Regions from separate parts of the Streptomyces sp. NPDC051109 genome, predicted to be linked through region 1. Evidence: riboswitches for the same ligand, from Rfam matches in the RefSeq annotation. Region 1 holds a riboswitch; the other holds the start of a gene.

Evidence for each region. Region 1 has a riboswitch for S-adenosylmethionine ahead of ACIBAD_RS25530 (aminotransferase class V-fold PLP-dependent enzyme). Riboswitches for the same ligand answer to the same signal wherever they lie in the genome.
Region 2: another riboswitch for S-adenosylmethionine. It lies ahead of thrC (threonine synthase); the one in region 1 lies ahead of ACIBAD_RS25530 (aminotransferase class V-fold PLP-dependent enzyme).

The regions. Positions count from the first base shown of each region.
Region 1 covers NZ_JBITFF010000015.1:2,558-10,104, forward strand. The annotation lists gene ACIBAD_RS25505 (C40 family peptidase) at 4-1,032, opposite strand; gene ACIBAD_RS25510 (NYN domain-containing protein) at 1,287-2,651, opposite strand; gene ACIBAD_RS25515 (hypothetical protein) at 2,692-2,931, opposite strand; gene ACIBAD_RS25520 (rhomboid family intramembrane serine protease) at 3,059-3,781, shown strand; gene ACIBAD_RS25525 (Lrp/AsnC ligand binding domain-containing protein) at 3,778-4,059, shown strand; gene ACIBAD_RS25530 (aminotransferase class V-fold PLP-dependent enzyme) at 4,211-5,605, opposite strand; SAM riboswitch class IV at 5,868-5,984, opposite strand; gene trpD (anthranilate phosphoribosyltransferase) at 6,084-7,148, opposite strand; gene ACIBAD_RS25540 (cytochrome bc complex cytochrome b subunit) at 7,317-7,547, opposite strand, start outside.
Region 2 covers NZ_JBITFF010000012.1:100,584-108,130, forward strand. The annotation lists gene ACIBAD_RS22540 (extracellular solute-binding protein) at 1-416, shown strand, start outside; gene ACIBAD_RS22545 (DUF3263 domain-containing protein) at 506-742, shown strand; gene otsB (trehalose-phosphatase) at 836-1,684, shown strand; gene ACIBAD_RS22555 (trehalose-6-phosphate synthase) at 1,739-3,190, opposite strand; gene ACIBAD_RS22560 (glucosyl-3-phosphoglycerate synthase) at 3,236-4,213, opposite strand; SAM riboswitch class I at 4,410-4,559, shown strand; gene thrC (threonine synthase) at 4,553-5,851, shown strand; gene ACIBAD_RS22570 (MoaD/ThiS family protein) at 5,887-6,165, shown strand; gene ACIBAD_RS22575 (cold-shock protein) at 6,549-6,752, shown strand; gene groL (chaperonin GroEL) at 7,102-7,547, shown strand, end outside.

The sequences.
Region 1 (7,547 bases):
GCGTCAGCCGACGCGGACGCCGAACTGGAACGGCATGTTGCCGATGGCCTCGTACTTGACGCCGCCGCGCGGGTTCGAGGCGTGCAGGACCATGCCGTTGCCCGCGTACAGGCCGACGTGGTGCAGGTCCGAGTAGAAGAACACCAGGTCGCCGGGCTGCAGCTGGCTCTGGCCGATGCGCGTGCCGTCGTTGACCTGGGTGAAGGTGGTGCGCGAGATGCTGACGTTGGCCTGCTTGTAGGCCCACTGGGTCAGCCCGGAGCAGTCGAACGCGCTCGGGCCGGTGGCGCCGGAGACGTACGCGCTGCCCAGCTTGGTCTTGGCGGCCGCGAGGGCGGCGCCGGCGCGGCCCGAGGCCTTGACGTTGCCGAGGTCGGCGCGGTCGCTGTCGCTGCGGCTGGCGCGGGACTCGTCGTCCCTGAGGGCCGTGCGCTCCTGCGCGGTCAGGGTGTTGAGGAGGGCCTGGGCCTCGGCGAGCTTGTCCTGCGAGGCCTTCTTCTTCTCGCCGAGCTCCTTGCGGGTGGCGTCGAGGTCCGCGAGCTTGCCGGCGGCCTCCTGGCGCTTCTGCGCGAGGGAGCGCTGCTTGGCCTGGATCTTCTGGACCGCCTCGACCTGCTTGCCGCTCAACTGCTCCAGGGTGGAGGCCTTGTCGAGGTAGGTCTCGGGGTCACCGGAGAGGAAGAGGGCGACGGACTGGTCCATGCCGCCGGTGCGGTACTGGGCGCTGGCCATCGAACCCAGCGTGCCGCGCAGCTGGTTGAGCTCGTCCTGGCCGCGGGCGACCGCGTCCTGGAGCTGGCCTATCTCCTTCTCCAGGGTCTCCTGGCGCTCCTTGGCCCCGTTGAACTTCTCGGTGGCCTGCTCCGCCTCTTCGTAGAGGGCGTCGACCTTGGACTTGACCTCGTCCTTGCTCGGCTGGGCCGGAGCGGCGGAGGCGCCGTGTGCGGAGAGGGCGACGGCCGCGGCGGCCGTGGCGGTCAGCACGGTCACACGCGTGCGGGTCGGCTGCTTGGGTCGACGGTGGGACGCCACGGAGGCGAGCTCCTTCTTCCTGGAACCGCCGAAGGGAACGCGACTCGGCGACACCTCCGCCGGCACCCCGAATGAGTGACCTACCGCACGAAGGTTTGACCCGACCCTAGTGACCTCGCTGTGATCACTTCAAATCCTGTCGGCAAAAAACTTCGCCGCCGACCAGCTTCTTTACCTACAGTCCACGCTCCGTGCAGGACACTTGACGGTACGTTCCCTGTCGGCCCTGCCAAATCGGGCATTGCGCCGAGGAGTTACGAAACGCGCGAAAGCCGCTTCAGCAACAAAGCGGACGTCACGGGCCGGGCGCCGGCCTTCGCCACGCCGTCGGCCACCTCGCGGTCGGTGGAGACCACGACCACCGGCCGGCCGGGCGGCTCCGCGCGCACCAGCTGGCGGATCAGCTCGTCCGCCGTCACCCCGGGCTTGGAGAACAGCACCCGCACCCCGCGCGGCGGCGCGAGCAGCACCGGGGCCGCCAGTTCCGCGCCGTCGAAGACGCACGTCATCTCCGCGCCCGTCTGCGCGGCCAGCATCGACAGCCCGCCCAGCAGCCGCAGCCGCTGCTTCTCCAGCGGCATCGTCGGATAGCCGGTCTTCGTCACGTTGTAGCCGTCGACCACCAGATGGGCCTGGGGCAGCGCCAACAACTGGTCCAGCAGCGCCGGATCCGTCTCCGACAGGGCGCGTGCCGCGATGTCCTTCGGGGTCATCCGGCCCGGCTCCACCGCGTCCACGGTGTCGGCCGGCCGCGTCGAGACCGGCGGCAGCGCCAGCTCGCGGCGCAGCCCCTGGGCCGCGTCCAGCACCGTGTCCAGCAGCAGCCGCAGCCGCATGTCCTCGACGCTGCGGCCCTCGCGGGTGGCCCGGCGGGAGGTCTCCAGCGCCGTCTCGACCTCCGCGAGGCGGGACTTGAGGCGCCGGGTCTCGCTCTCTGCGGCCGCCACCTGCGCGGCCGCCTCGCCCCGGATCCCGTCGATCTCGGCGGTGACCTTGCGCAGGGCCGCCTCGCCGCGCTTCACGTCGCTCTGGGCGCTGCGCAGCTTGCGCTGAAGCGATTCCGCTTCCTTGCGCGCCGCGTCCAGCTCGGTCCGTACCTGCTCGCCGCCCAGGCGCTGCGCGTCCCGTGCCTGGGCCAGTTCCTCGCGCAGCCGGTCCAGTTCGCGCCGGGTCTCCTCGCCGACCCGCTCGGCGTCGGCGCGCTGCGCCTCCTCGCCCGCGGCGGCCACCAGCTTCACCCAGCCGACCGGGCGCAGTACGTACGCGGCGGCCGCCACGTCCAGCGGGTCGGCGGCGGCGGGCGGGGCGCCCGAATCCAGCGCACCGGCCAGGTCGGCCTGGGCCTCGCGGAGCTTCTCGGCGACGCGGCCCCGGAAGACGGCGTCCGTCTCCACCGCCGCGGCCATGGCGTTGCCCGCGAACTTGGCGCGCCGGGTCGGGGTGAACCGGGCGTACTGGCGCAGCTGCGCCGGGAGGTCCGCGACCGTCAGTCCGCCGAAGGCGTCCGAGACGAGCGCGACGACCCGGCGCCGCACGCCTTCCGGCAGCGGGCGGTCGAGCACCTCGGCGGCGTCGCCGGCCGCGTCGGCCGGCTCAGCGCCGCTTGCTGGCTCCACAATCCGTCACCCCTACCGTCATTCACCTGTGGGCGGGGCTCCGTCAGGAGTCCGCGCCCGGCCTGTCCACGAGCTCGATCTGGTCCACGGCGTTGCACCACCGGCAGCGGACCGACTCGATGGTCTCATTGACCACCTCGCGCTCCTCGACCTTGGGCTCCCCGGCAAGGTCCAGGTGGACGTACTCCACGACCTTCGACGAACGAGTGACGTCGAAACGCGTGAGGTTGCCGCACAGCGTGCAGCGCCACCGGGTGGTGTCGGTCGGCAGGGGAACCGTCATCAGGCCGCTCTCTCCTTCGTAGCTGATTCAATTAAAGCCGCCGTCCGCGTCAATCGGCGGACCGCAGCACGTAACCCTACGGCCTGCCGGTGCTTCGGGCGGGTCCGCTTGGGTCATGCTCGATCGCATGATCGTAAAGTGGCAGGCCCTGCGGGAAGCCGCTCGGGGCCCGGTGGTCGTCCACGCGCTGATCGCGGGCTGCTGCGTGGTGTTCCTGCTCGGCCCGGCCTCGGGGCTCGATCCCTCGTACGGGACCGGTGAGCGGTTACTGGAGACGGGGACCGCGTACTTCCGGCGCTGGGGCGTGGTCCCCGACGAACTCTTCACCGGCTCGGCGCGGGCCCTGCTGACACCGCTGACCGCCTTGTTCGTGCACGGCAGCTGGCTGCACCTGCTCGGCAACATGCTGTTCCTCTACGTCTTCGGCGTGATGACGCAGGAGCGGATGGGGCGGCCGGAGTTCCTGTCGTTCTACATCTGCACGGGCTACCTGGCGCTGGCGGCGTACGCGGCGGCCAACGCCTCCTCGGCTCAGACGCTGGTGGGTGCGTCGGGTGCGATCTCGGCGGTGCTCGGGGCCTTCCTGTGCCTGTTCCCGCGGGCGCGGGTGACCAGCCTCTTCCCCTTCCTCCTCTTCCTCCCCCTGCGCTTCCCGGCGTGGGTGGTCCTGCTGTTCTGGTTCGCCCTCCAGTGGGTGGCGGCGCACCGCGCGGGAAGCGGCCCCGGGGTGGCCTACCTCGCCCACGTGGTGGGCTTCTCGCTCGGCTTCGTCTACGCGTGGGTGCGCTATCGGCGTACGACTAGAGTGAGGCGACCAGCGACGGCCACCGAGGGAGACAGCCAGCCGTGATCACCGCGATCGTGCTCATCAAGACCAGCGTGGACCGCATCCCCGAGATCGCCGAGTCGATCGCCGCGCTGGACAACGTCAGCGAGGTCTACTCCGTCACCGGGACGTACGACCTGATCGCCCTGGTCCGCGTGGCCCGCCACGAGAACCTCGCGGACATCATCCCGGGCCGCATCAGCAAGATCCCGGGCGTCGAGGCGACCGACACCCACGTGGCGTTCCGCACGTACTCCCAGCACGACCTGGAAGCGGCCTTCGCCATCGGCCTCGACGCCTGACGCCTCCGGCCCGGCCCGGCCCGCAGTACGCCACACCCCGCGCCGCGCCCCCCGCCGCCGCCGCCGGTCACGGTACGCCGGGGCACCTCCCGTGCGGCCGCAAGGGCGCAGACGGCCGCGGCAGGACCGCTGAGCGTGATCCCCACGGGTGTCAGACGGCCGGGACGCAGCGGCCTTCCTCCGTGCGGTACTGCCACTTGGCTCCCGAAGTGACCAGTTCCCTCACTGCGCCGACGAAGCGGTCGACGTGCTCGTCCGGGGTGCCGGCGCCGAAGCTGACGCGGATCGCGTTCAGGGAGCGCTCACCCGGGGCCGCCTCGGGGGCTCCGCATTCGCCCTGGGCCTGCGGCTCGCTGCCCAGCAGGGTGCGGACCAGCGGGTGGGCGCAGAACAGGCCGTCGCGGACGCCGATCCCGTACTCCGCCGACAGCGCCGCCGCGAAGTGCGAGCTGTTCCAGCCGTCCACCACGAAGGAGATGACGCCGACCCGCGGGGCGTCGTCGCCGAAGAGGGACAGGATGCGGACCGCCGGGACCTCCGCCAGGCCCTCGCGGACCTTGGCGATCAGGTGGCGCTCGCGGGCGACGAGGCCGTCGAAGCCCGCCTCGGTCAGGGCCTTGCAGGCCGAGGCGATCGAGTAGACGCCGATCACGTTCGGGGAGCCGGCCTCGTGGCGGGCCGCCGTCGTGTGCCACTCGACGTCGACGCCGCCGTCCGCGCGGCGGGCGACCTTGCGGGAGGCGCCGCCGCCGGCCAGGTACGGCTCCGCCTGCTGCAGCCAGTCCGCGCGCCCGGCCAGTACGCCCGAGCCGAACGGCGCGTACAGCTTGTGCCCGGAGAAGGCCACCCAGTCGACGTCCAGCTCCTGCACGGAGACGGGGTGGTGCGGCGCCAGCTGGGCGGCGTCCAGGACGATCCGCGCGCCGTGGGCGTGTGCCGCGGCGGCGAGCTCCTTCACCGGCCACAGCTCACCGGTGACGTTGGAGGCGCCGGTGACGCAGACCAGTGCCGGGCCGTAAGGGTCGCGCTCGGCCAGCGCCCGCTCCAGGGTCTGCACGGCCTGGGCCGGGGTCCGCGGCGCGTCGAGGTACGTGACCTGCGCGTCCGCCCACGGCAGCAGCGAGGCGTGGTGCTCGGTCTCGAAGACGAACACCTGGCAGTCGGCCGGCAGCACGGCGGCGAGCAGGTTCAGCGAGTCGGTGGTGGACCGGGTGAAGACCACCTGATCGGACGGACGGCAGTCGAGGAACTCGGCGACCGTCACCCGGCTCTGCTCGAAGAGGTCCGTGGACAGCTGGGAGAGGTAGCCCGCCCCGCGGTGCACGCTGCCGTAGTACGGGGCGTAGGCGGCGACGTCGTCCCAGACCCGCTGCAGCGCGGGGGCGCTGGCCGCGTAGTCGAGTGCCGCGTACGTGACCTCGCCGCCGGTGACGAGCGGGACGGTGACGTCCCGGCCGAGGACCGGCAGCGGCCGGGCGCAGGCGGGGTCGACGGCCTCGGTGGCGGCGGCGGTGGTGGTGACGGCGGCGTTCGGGTACGTGGACATGGCGGTATCTCCCGGCAGGACAGGCTGAATGGCTTCGGACGGCCCGTACGTGGGGTGCACCCCGCATGCTGCGGGCATCCCCGGAAACGGGTGTGCGGATGCAGCGGATGCGCGGATGCACATGTGCCAGAGGTACGGGAGTTGCCTCGACGCGCGGACGATTCGGGACCGCACGGAGGGTGAAGAAGGGGCGGAGTCGCCCTATCGCATTCGCTTGCTCACGGAAAAGCTCCTCGACAGACCAGGACCCCTGGTATCGAGGGATCCGCGCTTGCCGCAGGCCTTTCTGCCCACGACCTGGTCATCACCCGGGGCACCCCGCCACGGAAGGAGGGTTGCCGGACAGCAAGCCGGGGCCAAAACGCTGTCACTCGTGACCTGGTCAGCATCCTGCCACAAGATCCCGCATGCACAAGGCCCCGGTCCGCATGGTGGACCGGGGCCTTGGCCGGAAGCGATCAGGAGCCGCTCGGAGAGCTCAGGCGTTGCTGGCCGCCACCCAGCGGTCCAGGGCCGCGCGGGCCGCGCCCGAGTCGATGGAATCGGCCGCACGGGCGATCGCGCTGCGGATCTGGTCCTCCAGGGAATCCGTGCCCGGGTCCAGGGCCACCAGGGCCGCCGCCGAGTTCAGCAGGACCGCGTCGCGCACCGGGCCCGGCTCGCCGGCCAGCAGCCGGCGGGCCACGTCCGCGTTGTACGAGGCGTCCGCGCCCCGCAGCGCCGAGACGTCGACCAGCGGGATGCCGACGTCGCGCGGGTCGAAGGACCGCTCGTCCACCCGGCCGTCGCGGACCCACCACACCCGGGAGGTCGCGGTCGTCGTCAGCTCGTCCAGGCCGTCGTCCCCGCGGAACACCAGCGCCGAGGAGCCCCGCTCCGCCAGCACGCCCGCCACGATGGGCGCCACCCGGGCGTCCGCCACGCCCGTGGCCTGCGCCCGTACCCGCGCCGGGTTGGTGAGCGGGCCGAGGAAGTTGAACGTGGTCCGGATGCCCAGCTCCTTGCGGGCCGCCGCCACGTGCCGCAGCGCCGGGTGGAACTTCACCGCGAAGCAGAAGGTGATGCCGGCCTCCTCCGCGACCTCGACCACCCTCGCCGGGGTGAGGTCCAGGTTGACCCCGAGCTTCTCCAGCACGTCCGAGGAACCGCTCGCGGACGACGCGGCCCGGTTGCCGTGCTTGACCACCTTGGCCCCCGTGCCGGCCACCACGATCGAGGACATCGTCGAGATGTTCACCGTTTTGGCCCCGTCGCCGCCCGTGCCGACGATGTCCACCGTCCGGCCCGGCACCTCGATCAGGTTGGCGTGCCCGTACATCGAGCGCACGAGGCCGTTGATCTCCGCGACCGTCTCCCCCTTGGCCCGCAGCGCCACCACGAAGCCGGCGATCTGGGCGTCCGTGGCCTCCCCGCGCATGATCCGGTCCATGGCCCAGGCGGTCTCCTCGGCGCGCAGGTCCTGGCCGGTCAGCAGGGCGTCGAGAAGACCCGGCCAGCCGCGGGCCGCCACGCTGTCGCCGCCTGCCGGGGTCGCAACGTTCATGGTCCGCTCCTGCTGTTGATCGGCCACCCGGTATGCCGGGGCCCACTCGAATGGGAAGGGGTTCAGCCTATCCAGCCCCGGGGACGGCAAAGAGCCCCGTCCGGACACTGGACGGGGCTCTTGCCGTGGCGACACCAGGACTGACCTGAATCAGTCCCTCAAGCGGGATCAGTGGTGGCCGTGGCCGCTCTGGATCTCCTTGTACTCCTCCACCGTGGGCTTCGGAATCTGGCTGTCCTCCGCGTAGTAGCCCTTGCTGAGCTTCGCGCGGAGCTTCTCCATGCGGCCGACCTTGCGCTCGACACCGTTCTCGTCGACCGTCGGGCCGATCTCGACCGGCTTGTACTGCTCGTGCGCGGTCAGGGTGTGCAGCTTGCCCTGCGCCAGCGGCTCGTGGAC
Region 2 (7,547 bases), on a different contig from region 1:
TGAAGTTCGGCATGGTGGCGATGCCGACCGCCGACGGCACCGAGCACCCGACGATGGGCGTCGCGGACTGGGTGATGGCCTTCAAGAACGGCCACCGCAAGGAGTCCGGGCAGTTCCTGGACTACCTGTACGAGGCGAAGAACGTGACGGCCTTCACCAACAAGTACGACCTGCTGCCGGTCACGACGACCGGCTACCGGGCGATGGACGCCAGTACGGGCGGCTCGGCGACGCAGCTGAAGACGTTCCTGCAGGCGCTGCCGAACGCGCGGCTCTACCCGGTCGGCAAGAAGTCCTGGGCCGGGGTCAGCGAGGACGTCAAGCAGAACATCGGCAAGAGCGTGCAGCCGGGCGGGCAGCCGGCGAAGGTCCTGGAGGACATCGCCGAGTCGGCGCGCAGGGCGGACGCCCACTGACGGGCCCCGGCCGAACGGCGCCGGCCGGGGCGCGGGCGCCGAGGGGCGCGGGCCGGCCGGGTGTCACAGGGCGGCGTTAATCTGGCGGTATGACGGACGACGTGGGGCTGACGGCCACCGAGGCCGCGGTGCTCGCGTACGAGGGACGCACCTGGCCCGGGCCCGGGGCCAAGGAGCGGGCGATACGGGAAGGGCTGGGGATGACCCCGGTCCGCTACTACCAGCTGCTCAACGTGCTGATGGACGACCCGCGGGCGCTGGCCCACGCCCCCGGCACCGTCAACCGGCTCCGCCGCATCCGCGAGGCCCAGCGGGCTCGGCGCTGAGGGACGGCCCCGCGGGCGGCGGACGCCCCCCGGGGGGTGTCAGGGCTTCCCGCGCCGTAGCCGTGGCCCGGCCGGGCCGTTAGGGTCGTGCCTATGGGGAGCCATCCGCACGACTTGCCGATGCCCGTCACCGCTGCCGGACGTGAGGGCCTCGAAGCCCTGCTCCGCGCACCCCGCCGTTCCGTCGTCGCGCTCGACTTCGACGGCACCCTCGCCGACATCGTCCCCGACCCGGACCAGGCGCGGGCCCACCCCGGGGCCGTCCCGGCCCTCTCCGCGCTCGCCCCCGAGGTCGACTCGGTGGCCGTGATCACCGGCCGCCCGGCCGGCGTCGCCGTCCGCTACGGCGGCTTCGCCGGTGTCCCCGGCCTGGAACACCTCGTGGTCCTCGGCCACTACGGCGCCGAGCGGTGGGACGCGGTGACCGGCATCGTCCACGCACCGGCCGAGCACCCGGGAGTCGCCGCCGTACGGGCGGAGCTGCCCGGGTTCCTGGAATCCATCGGCGCCTGGCGCGGTACCTGGATCGAGGAGAAGGGCCGGGCGCTGGCCGTCCACACCCGGCGCGCGGACGACCCGGCGGCGGCCTTCGCGGCGCTGCGGGAACCCCTGGCCGAACTGGCGGCCCGCCACGGGCTCATGGTGGAGCCGGGCCGTGCGGTCCTGGAGCTGCGCCCCCCGGGCATGGACAAGGGCGTCGCCCTGACGGAGTTCGTGGCGGAACGGGATGCCGAGGCGGTCCTCTACGCGGGCGACGACCTCGGTGACCTCGCCGCGTACTCCGCGGTGGAGAAGCGCCGGGCCGACGGTCTGCCGGGGCTGCTGGTGTGCAGCGGCTCCGCCGAGGTCCCCGAGCTCGCCGCCCGGGCGGACCTGGTCCTGCCCGGCCCCGGCGCGGTGGCGGACTTCCTGGCCGTCCTGGCCGCGGCCATCCGCGGCTGACGGGGCCCTGCCGCCCCGCGGAGCCCCTCGGGCCCCGCGCGGCGGCAGCGGTCATCACGCCTCGCGCAGGGCCTCCAGCTGGGCCGTGAACCACTCCGTCGCGGGGAGGGCCGTGGCCGCGGCGGCCAGGCGCTTGGTGCGCTCCAGCCGCTCACCCGCCGGCATGGCCAGCGCCGCGTGCAGGGCCTGCGCCGTCGCCGTCACGTCGTACGGGTTCACCGTCAGCGCGTCCTCGCGGAGCTCCCCGTACGCCCCCGCCCCGGTCGACAGCACCAGCGCGCACCCCGCGTCCGACACCACCGGGATTTCCTTGGCCACCAGGTTCATCCCGTCCCGTACCGGGTTGACCAGCGCCACGTCCGCCAGCCGGTACGCGGCCAGGGAGCGGGTGAAATCGTCCTTCACCGACACCAGCACCGGCTGCCAGTCCTCCGTGCCGAACTCCTCGTTGATCCGCTCCGCCAGCTCCCGTACCGCCTCCGTGTACGAGCGGTAGACCGCCAGGTCCTGCCGGGACGGGTACGCCGACGCCAGGTGCACCACCCGCCCGCGCCACTCGGGGTGCACCGTCAGCAGCTCCCGGTACGCCAGCAGCCCGCGCACGATGTTCTTCGACAGCTCCGTCCGGTCCACCCGGACGATCGCCTTGCGGTCACCGACCTCCGCCCGCAGCGCCGCCAGCTTGTCGTTCACCTCCGGCCGGTGCGCCAGCGCCCGCAGCTCGTCCGCGTCCACGCCCAGCGGGTACACGGCCACGTCCGTCCGCCGGTGCCGCACCGGACCGCGCGGGGCCTTCTCGACGAACCGCTCGCCCGTCCCCGCCGGGGAGCAGGGCTCGGCCACGCCCCGCTCGTCGTCCAGGTGCGCGCCGTCCATGAAGCTGTTCGCCCACGCCCAGGTGTGGAAGCCCACGATGTCCGCCCCGAGCATGCCCCACACCAGCTGCGAGCGGACGTCGTCGGGGAGCATCTCCAGGAACTCCCGCGAGGCCCACGGGGTGTGCGTGAAGTGGCTGATCTTCAGGTCGGGCCGCAGCCGGCGCAGCTCACCCGGGACCAGCGCCAGGTGGTAGTCCTGCACGAGCACCGCCGCGCCCTCGCCCGCCTCCTCGGCCAGCGCCACCGCGAAGGCGTGGTTGTAGGCGGCGTACGACTGCCACTGCCGCCGGAACCGCGCGTCGAAGACCGGCTCGCGCGGGATGTCGTACAGGTGGTGGTGGGTGAACCACAGCACCGAGTTCGCGATGCCGTTGTACGCGTCGTCGTACGTGGTGGGATCGATGTCCAGCATCCGGACGCCGGGCTCGGAGACGCCGCGGCGGACCGCCTCCCGGTCCGCGTCCGACAGGGCCGCGCAGACCCACAGCGCCTCCGGCTGGCGGGCGAGGGCGGCGGAGAGGCCGGAGACGAGTCCGCCCCCGCCCCGCCGGGCCGTGAGGGTGCCGTCTTCGTCGAGTGCGTAGGAGAGCGGGCCGCGGTTCGCTGCAACGAGTACCTGGGAAGCCATGCGGCGAACCTAGCCCGGGGCCCGCCCGCTCAAACGTCAGTTCCCTCACGCCACCCGTCGGCCGGAGTACTCCTTGACCCCCGCCATCGGCGGCCGCTCCTCGGTGTCCACGGCGTACGTCCGCGGCGTGAACCCGTCCGGGCCGCGCTCGAACTGCGTCAGCTCCGGCCGTACGTGGGGGTAGCCCCGGCGGTGGCTGGGGGAAGGCCCGCGCGAGAGCCGCAGCTGCGCCGTCCGGTAGATCGCTGCGGCCATCCGGCCCAGCGCCTGGCCGTCCTGATGGCGGTGGAGCCGTACGCCCACGTCCACCTGGGCCAATGCGTCCAGTCCGACCGTGTGCAGCGCGTCCACGAGCAGGCCGAGCTCGACCCCGTACCCGACGGGGAAGGGCAAACGTTCCAGCAGGGCCCGGCGCACGGCGTACTCGCCGCCCAGGGGCTGGACGAAGCCGGCCAGCTGCGGCCAGTGCAGATTGAGCAGCGGGCGGGCGACGAGCTCGGTGACCCGGCCGCCCTGGCCGGGGGCGTCCCCCAGCGGGCGGTCGTACATCGCCTTGACGAACTGCACGTCGGGCTCGGTCAGCAGCGGGCCCACGATCCCGGAGACGAAGGCGGAGGAGAAGTCCCGCAGGTCCGCGTCCACGAAGCAGACCACGTCCCCCGTGGTCGCCAGCAGCGAGCGCCACAGCACCTCGCCCTTGCCGTGCACGGCCGGGATCCGCGGCAGGATGTCGTCGCGGTGCACCACCCGGGCGCCGGCCTTGGCGGCCACCTCGGCGGTCCGGTCGGTGGAGCCCGAGTCGATCACGACCAGTTCGTCGACCAGCGGCAGCGGCAGCCCGTCGATCAGATCGCGCCGGATCACCTCGACGATCGCGCCGACCGTCTCCTCCTCGTCGAGCGCGGGCAGGACCACGCTGACCGTGGTGCCCGCCGCCCGCTTGGCGGAAAGCAGCTGGTCGAGCGGTCGGTCGGCCGCGGACCAGGAGCGGTCCGCGAACCAGCGCTCCACCTCTTCCAGCACGTTCAGCACTCCCTGGTCGTCCTTCGCTCCCCGGCGGTTTCGGCCGAAAAGTGATCCATCTCGCGGTTCGGACGGCTGTCTCAACCACGCGGACCTTCAGTTACAGTCTTGAACAACGCGAAGGACCACCGCATGCCGGGGGTCCCCGCGCACAAACGCCCGGACGCGCCGCAGAGCGCGCGAACCGGTGCCATACCGCTCATCCAGAGGGGCAGAGGGACACGGCCCGTTGAAGCCCCGGCAACCCTCCAGTCGGTTCTCGCGCTTGCTTGCAGCAGCGGGGTCCCCGGCTAGGGAAGGTGCCAATTCCGTCTCATGGCGAAGTGCGCCATGGGGAAGATGAGGAGAAAGGGCCTCGCCATCATGGCTGCACAGACTGTTGCCACCTCTGTCGATCTCGGACCTGCCACCGGCCTCTCGTGTCGCGAGTGCGGTACCCGTTTCGAGCTGGGTCCCATCTTCGCCTGCGTCGAGTGCTTCGGTCCGCTGGAAGTCGCCTACGACCTTCCCATCGGAGACCCGGAGGCGCTGCGCGCCGCGATCGAGGCCGGCCCGAACAACATCTGGCGCTACGCCCCACTGCTGCCCGTCCCCGCGGACGTGGCCTCCAAGCCCAGCCTGAACCCCGGCTTCACCAAGCTCGTGGACGCGGCCAACCTGGCCAAGGAGCTCGGCGTCACGGGCAAGCTGTACGTCAAGGACGACTCCGGCAACCCGACGCACTCCTTCAAGGACCGCGTCGTGGCCATCGCCGTCGAGGCCGCCCGCGCCTTCGGCTTCACCACCCTGTCCTGCTCCTCCACCGGCAACCTGGCCGGCGCCGTCGGCGCCGCGGCCGCCCGGGCCGGCTTCCGCTCCTGCGTGTTCATCCCGCACGACCTGGAGCAGGGCAAGGTCGTCATGGCCGGTGTGTACGGCGGCGACCTCGTCGGCATCGAGGGCAACTACGACGACGTCAACCGCTTCTGCTCCGAGCTCATCGGCGACCCGCTCGGCGAGGGCTGGGGCTTCGTCAACGTCAACCTGCGCCCCTACTACGGCGAGGGCTCCAAGACCCTGGCGTACGAGATCTGCGAACAGCTCGGCTGGCGGCTGCCCGACCAGATCGTGATCCCGATCGCGTCCGGCTCGCAGCTGACGAAGATCGACAAGGGTCTGCAGGAGCTGATCAAGCTCGGTCTCGTCGAGGACAAGCCGTACAAGATCTTCGGTGCGCAGGCCGAGGGCTGCTCCCCGGTGTCCACCGCCTTCAAGGCCGGCCACGACGTGGTCCGCCCGCAGAAGCCGAACACCATCGCCAAGTCGCTCGCCATCGGCAACCCGGCCGACGGCCCGTACGTCCTGGACATCGCCCGCCGCACGGGCGGGTACGTCGAGGACGTCACCGACGAGCAGGTCGTCGAGGCGATCAAGATCCTCGCGCAGACCGAGGGCATCTTCGCCGAGACCGCGGGCGGCGTGACCGTCGGCGTGACCAAGAAGCTCATCGAGAACGGGCAGCTCGACCCGGCGCTGACCACGGTGGTCCTCAACACCGGTGACGGCCTCAAGACCCTGGAGGCGGTGGCCGCGGACAGCGGGCAGACCGCCACCATCCGCCCGAGCCTGGACGCCTTCCGCGCCGCCGGCCTGGCCTGACCCACACCCTCCGCCCCCGGAAAGGCAGTAGCGCCATGAGCGTCAACGTCCGCATCCCCACCATCCTGCGCACCTACACCGGCGGCCAGGCCGAGGTCCCCGCCGAAGGCGCGACCCTCTCCGAGGTCATCGCCTCCCTGGAGTCGAACCACCCGGGCATCGCCGCCCGCGTCCTGGACGACCAGGGCAAGCTGCGCCGCTTCGTGAACGTCTACGTCAACGACGACGACGTGCGCTTCGAGGGCGGTCTGGACGCGGTGACGCCGGACGGCGCGGGCGTCTCGATCATTCCCGCCGTGGCGGGCGGCTGCTGACACGCGCAAGCCCAGAATTACCCCTTCCGGTAAAAGCGGAGGGGGTAATTCTGCTTGGTTGGGCGCGGTAGAGTTGGGGAAGTCCCCTCCGCTGTTCTTGCCCGCCGCATATGAGCGGGTCGCGTGATGGTTGACATTGAGTCAATGTGCAAGTGCGGTATGGGGCTTTGGCGAGATATGCCGGGTCCGAGTTGCCCGGGAATATGCCAACTTTTCACTCTATTTCAATGTATCCCCGTGTCCAGATTTCTCGTCGGATTGACCTGTTGCAGACAGCAGCGGTGCAGATACATTCAGCCCCGGTCGAGGCGTTCCGGCGCAAGTTCTGACCCGGGACCGCGAAGTGCGGTCCTGCGCAAGGGCCAGTAATAGGGGAGTTAGGCATGGCTCAGGGCACCGTCAAGTGGTTCAACGCGGAGAAGGGCTACGGCTTCATCGCGGTCGACGGTGGTGCGGATGTGTTCGTCCACTACAGCGCCATCCAGATGGACGGGTACCGCACCCTTGAAGAGGGTCAGCGGGTCGAGTTCGAGATCTCGCAGGGCCAGAAGGGTCCGCAGGCGGACATGGTCAAGCTCGCCGTCTAGCCCCGGCGCGATCGACCAGCGACGCATCAAGCACGAGGGTCCACATCCTGGAGGAGGGATGTGGACCCTCGACGCATGTCCGGCCCCCGTCGGGCCGGCCGGCCGCCCCGGCCGTTGCCCGAAGCCGCTTGCACTCGGAGGGGTCGAGTGCTAATCATTGGCGTTAGCACTCTCCTGGTGAGAGTGCTACTACACAGGACCGGGTCGGTGAGGCCCGCAGGGTCCGGCGGGAAGGAACCGCCGGGCACGCAGGCCGTCCGTCGCGGGCGCGGGCGCGGTCCGGAGCAATCCAACCCTCCCCTCGTGCCGACGGCGCAGGGGGAACCCCAGTCCTGGAGGACCACTTCAGATGGCCAAGATCATTGCGTTCGACGAGGAGGCCCGGCGCGGTCTCGAGCGCGGGATGAACCAGCTCGCCGACGCCGTCAAGGTCACCCTCGGCCCCAAGGGTCGCAACGTCGTCCTTGAGAAGAAGTGGGGCGCCCCCACGATCACCAACGATGGTGTCTCCATCGCCAAGGAGATCGAGCTCGAGGACCCGTACGAGAAGATCGGCGCCGAGCTGGTCAAGGAAGTCGCCAAGAAGACGGACGACGTCGCGGGCGACGGTACGACCACCGCCACCGTGCTCGCCCAGGCGCTCGTCCGCGAGGGCCTGCGCAACGTGGCCGCCGGCGCCAACCCGATGGCCCTCAAGCGCGGCATCGAGAAGGCCGTCGAGGCCGTCTCCGGCGCCCTGCTGGAGCAGGCGAAGGATGTCGAGACCAAGGAGCAGATCGCTTCCACGGCCTCCAT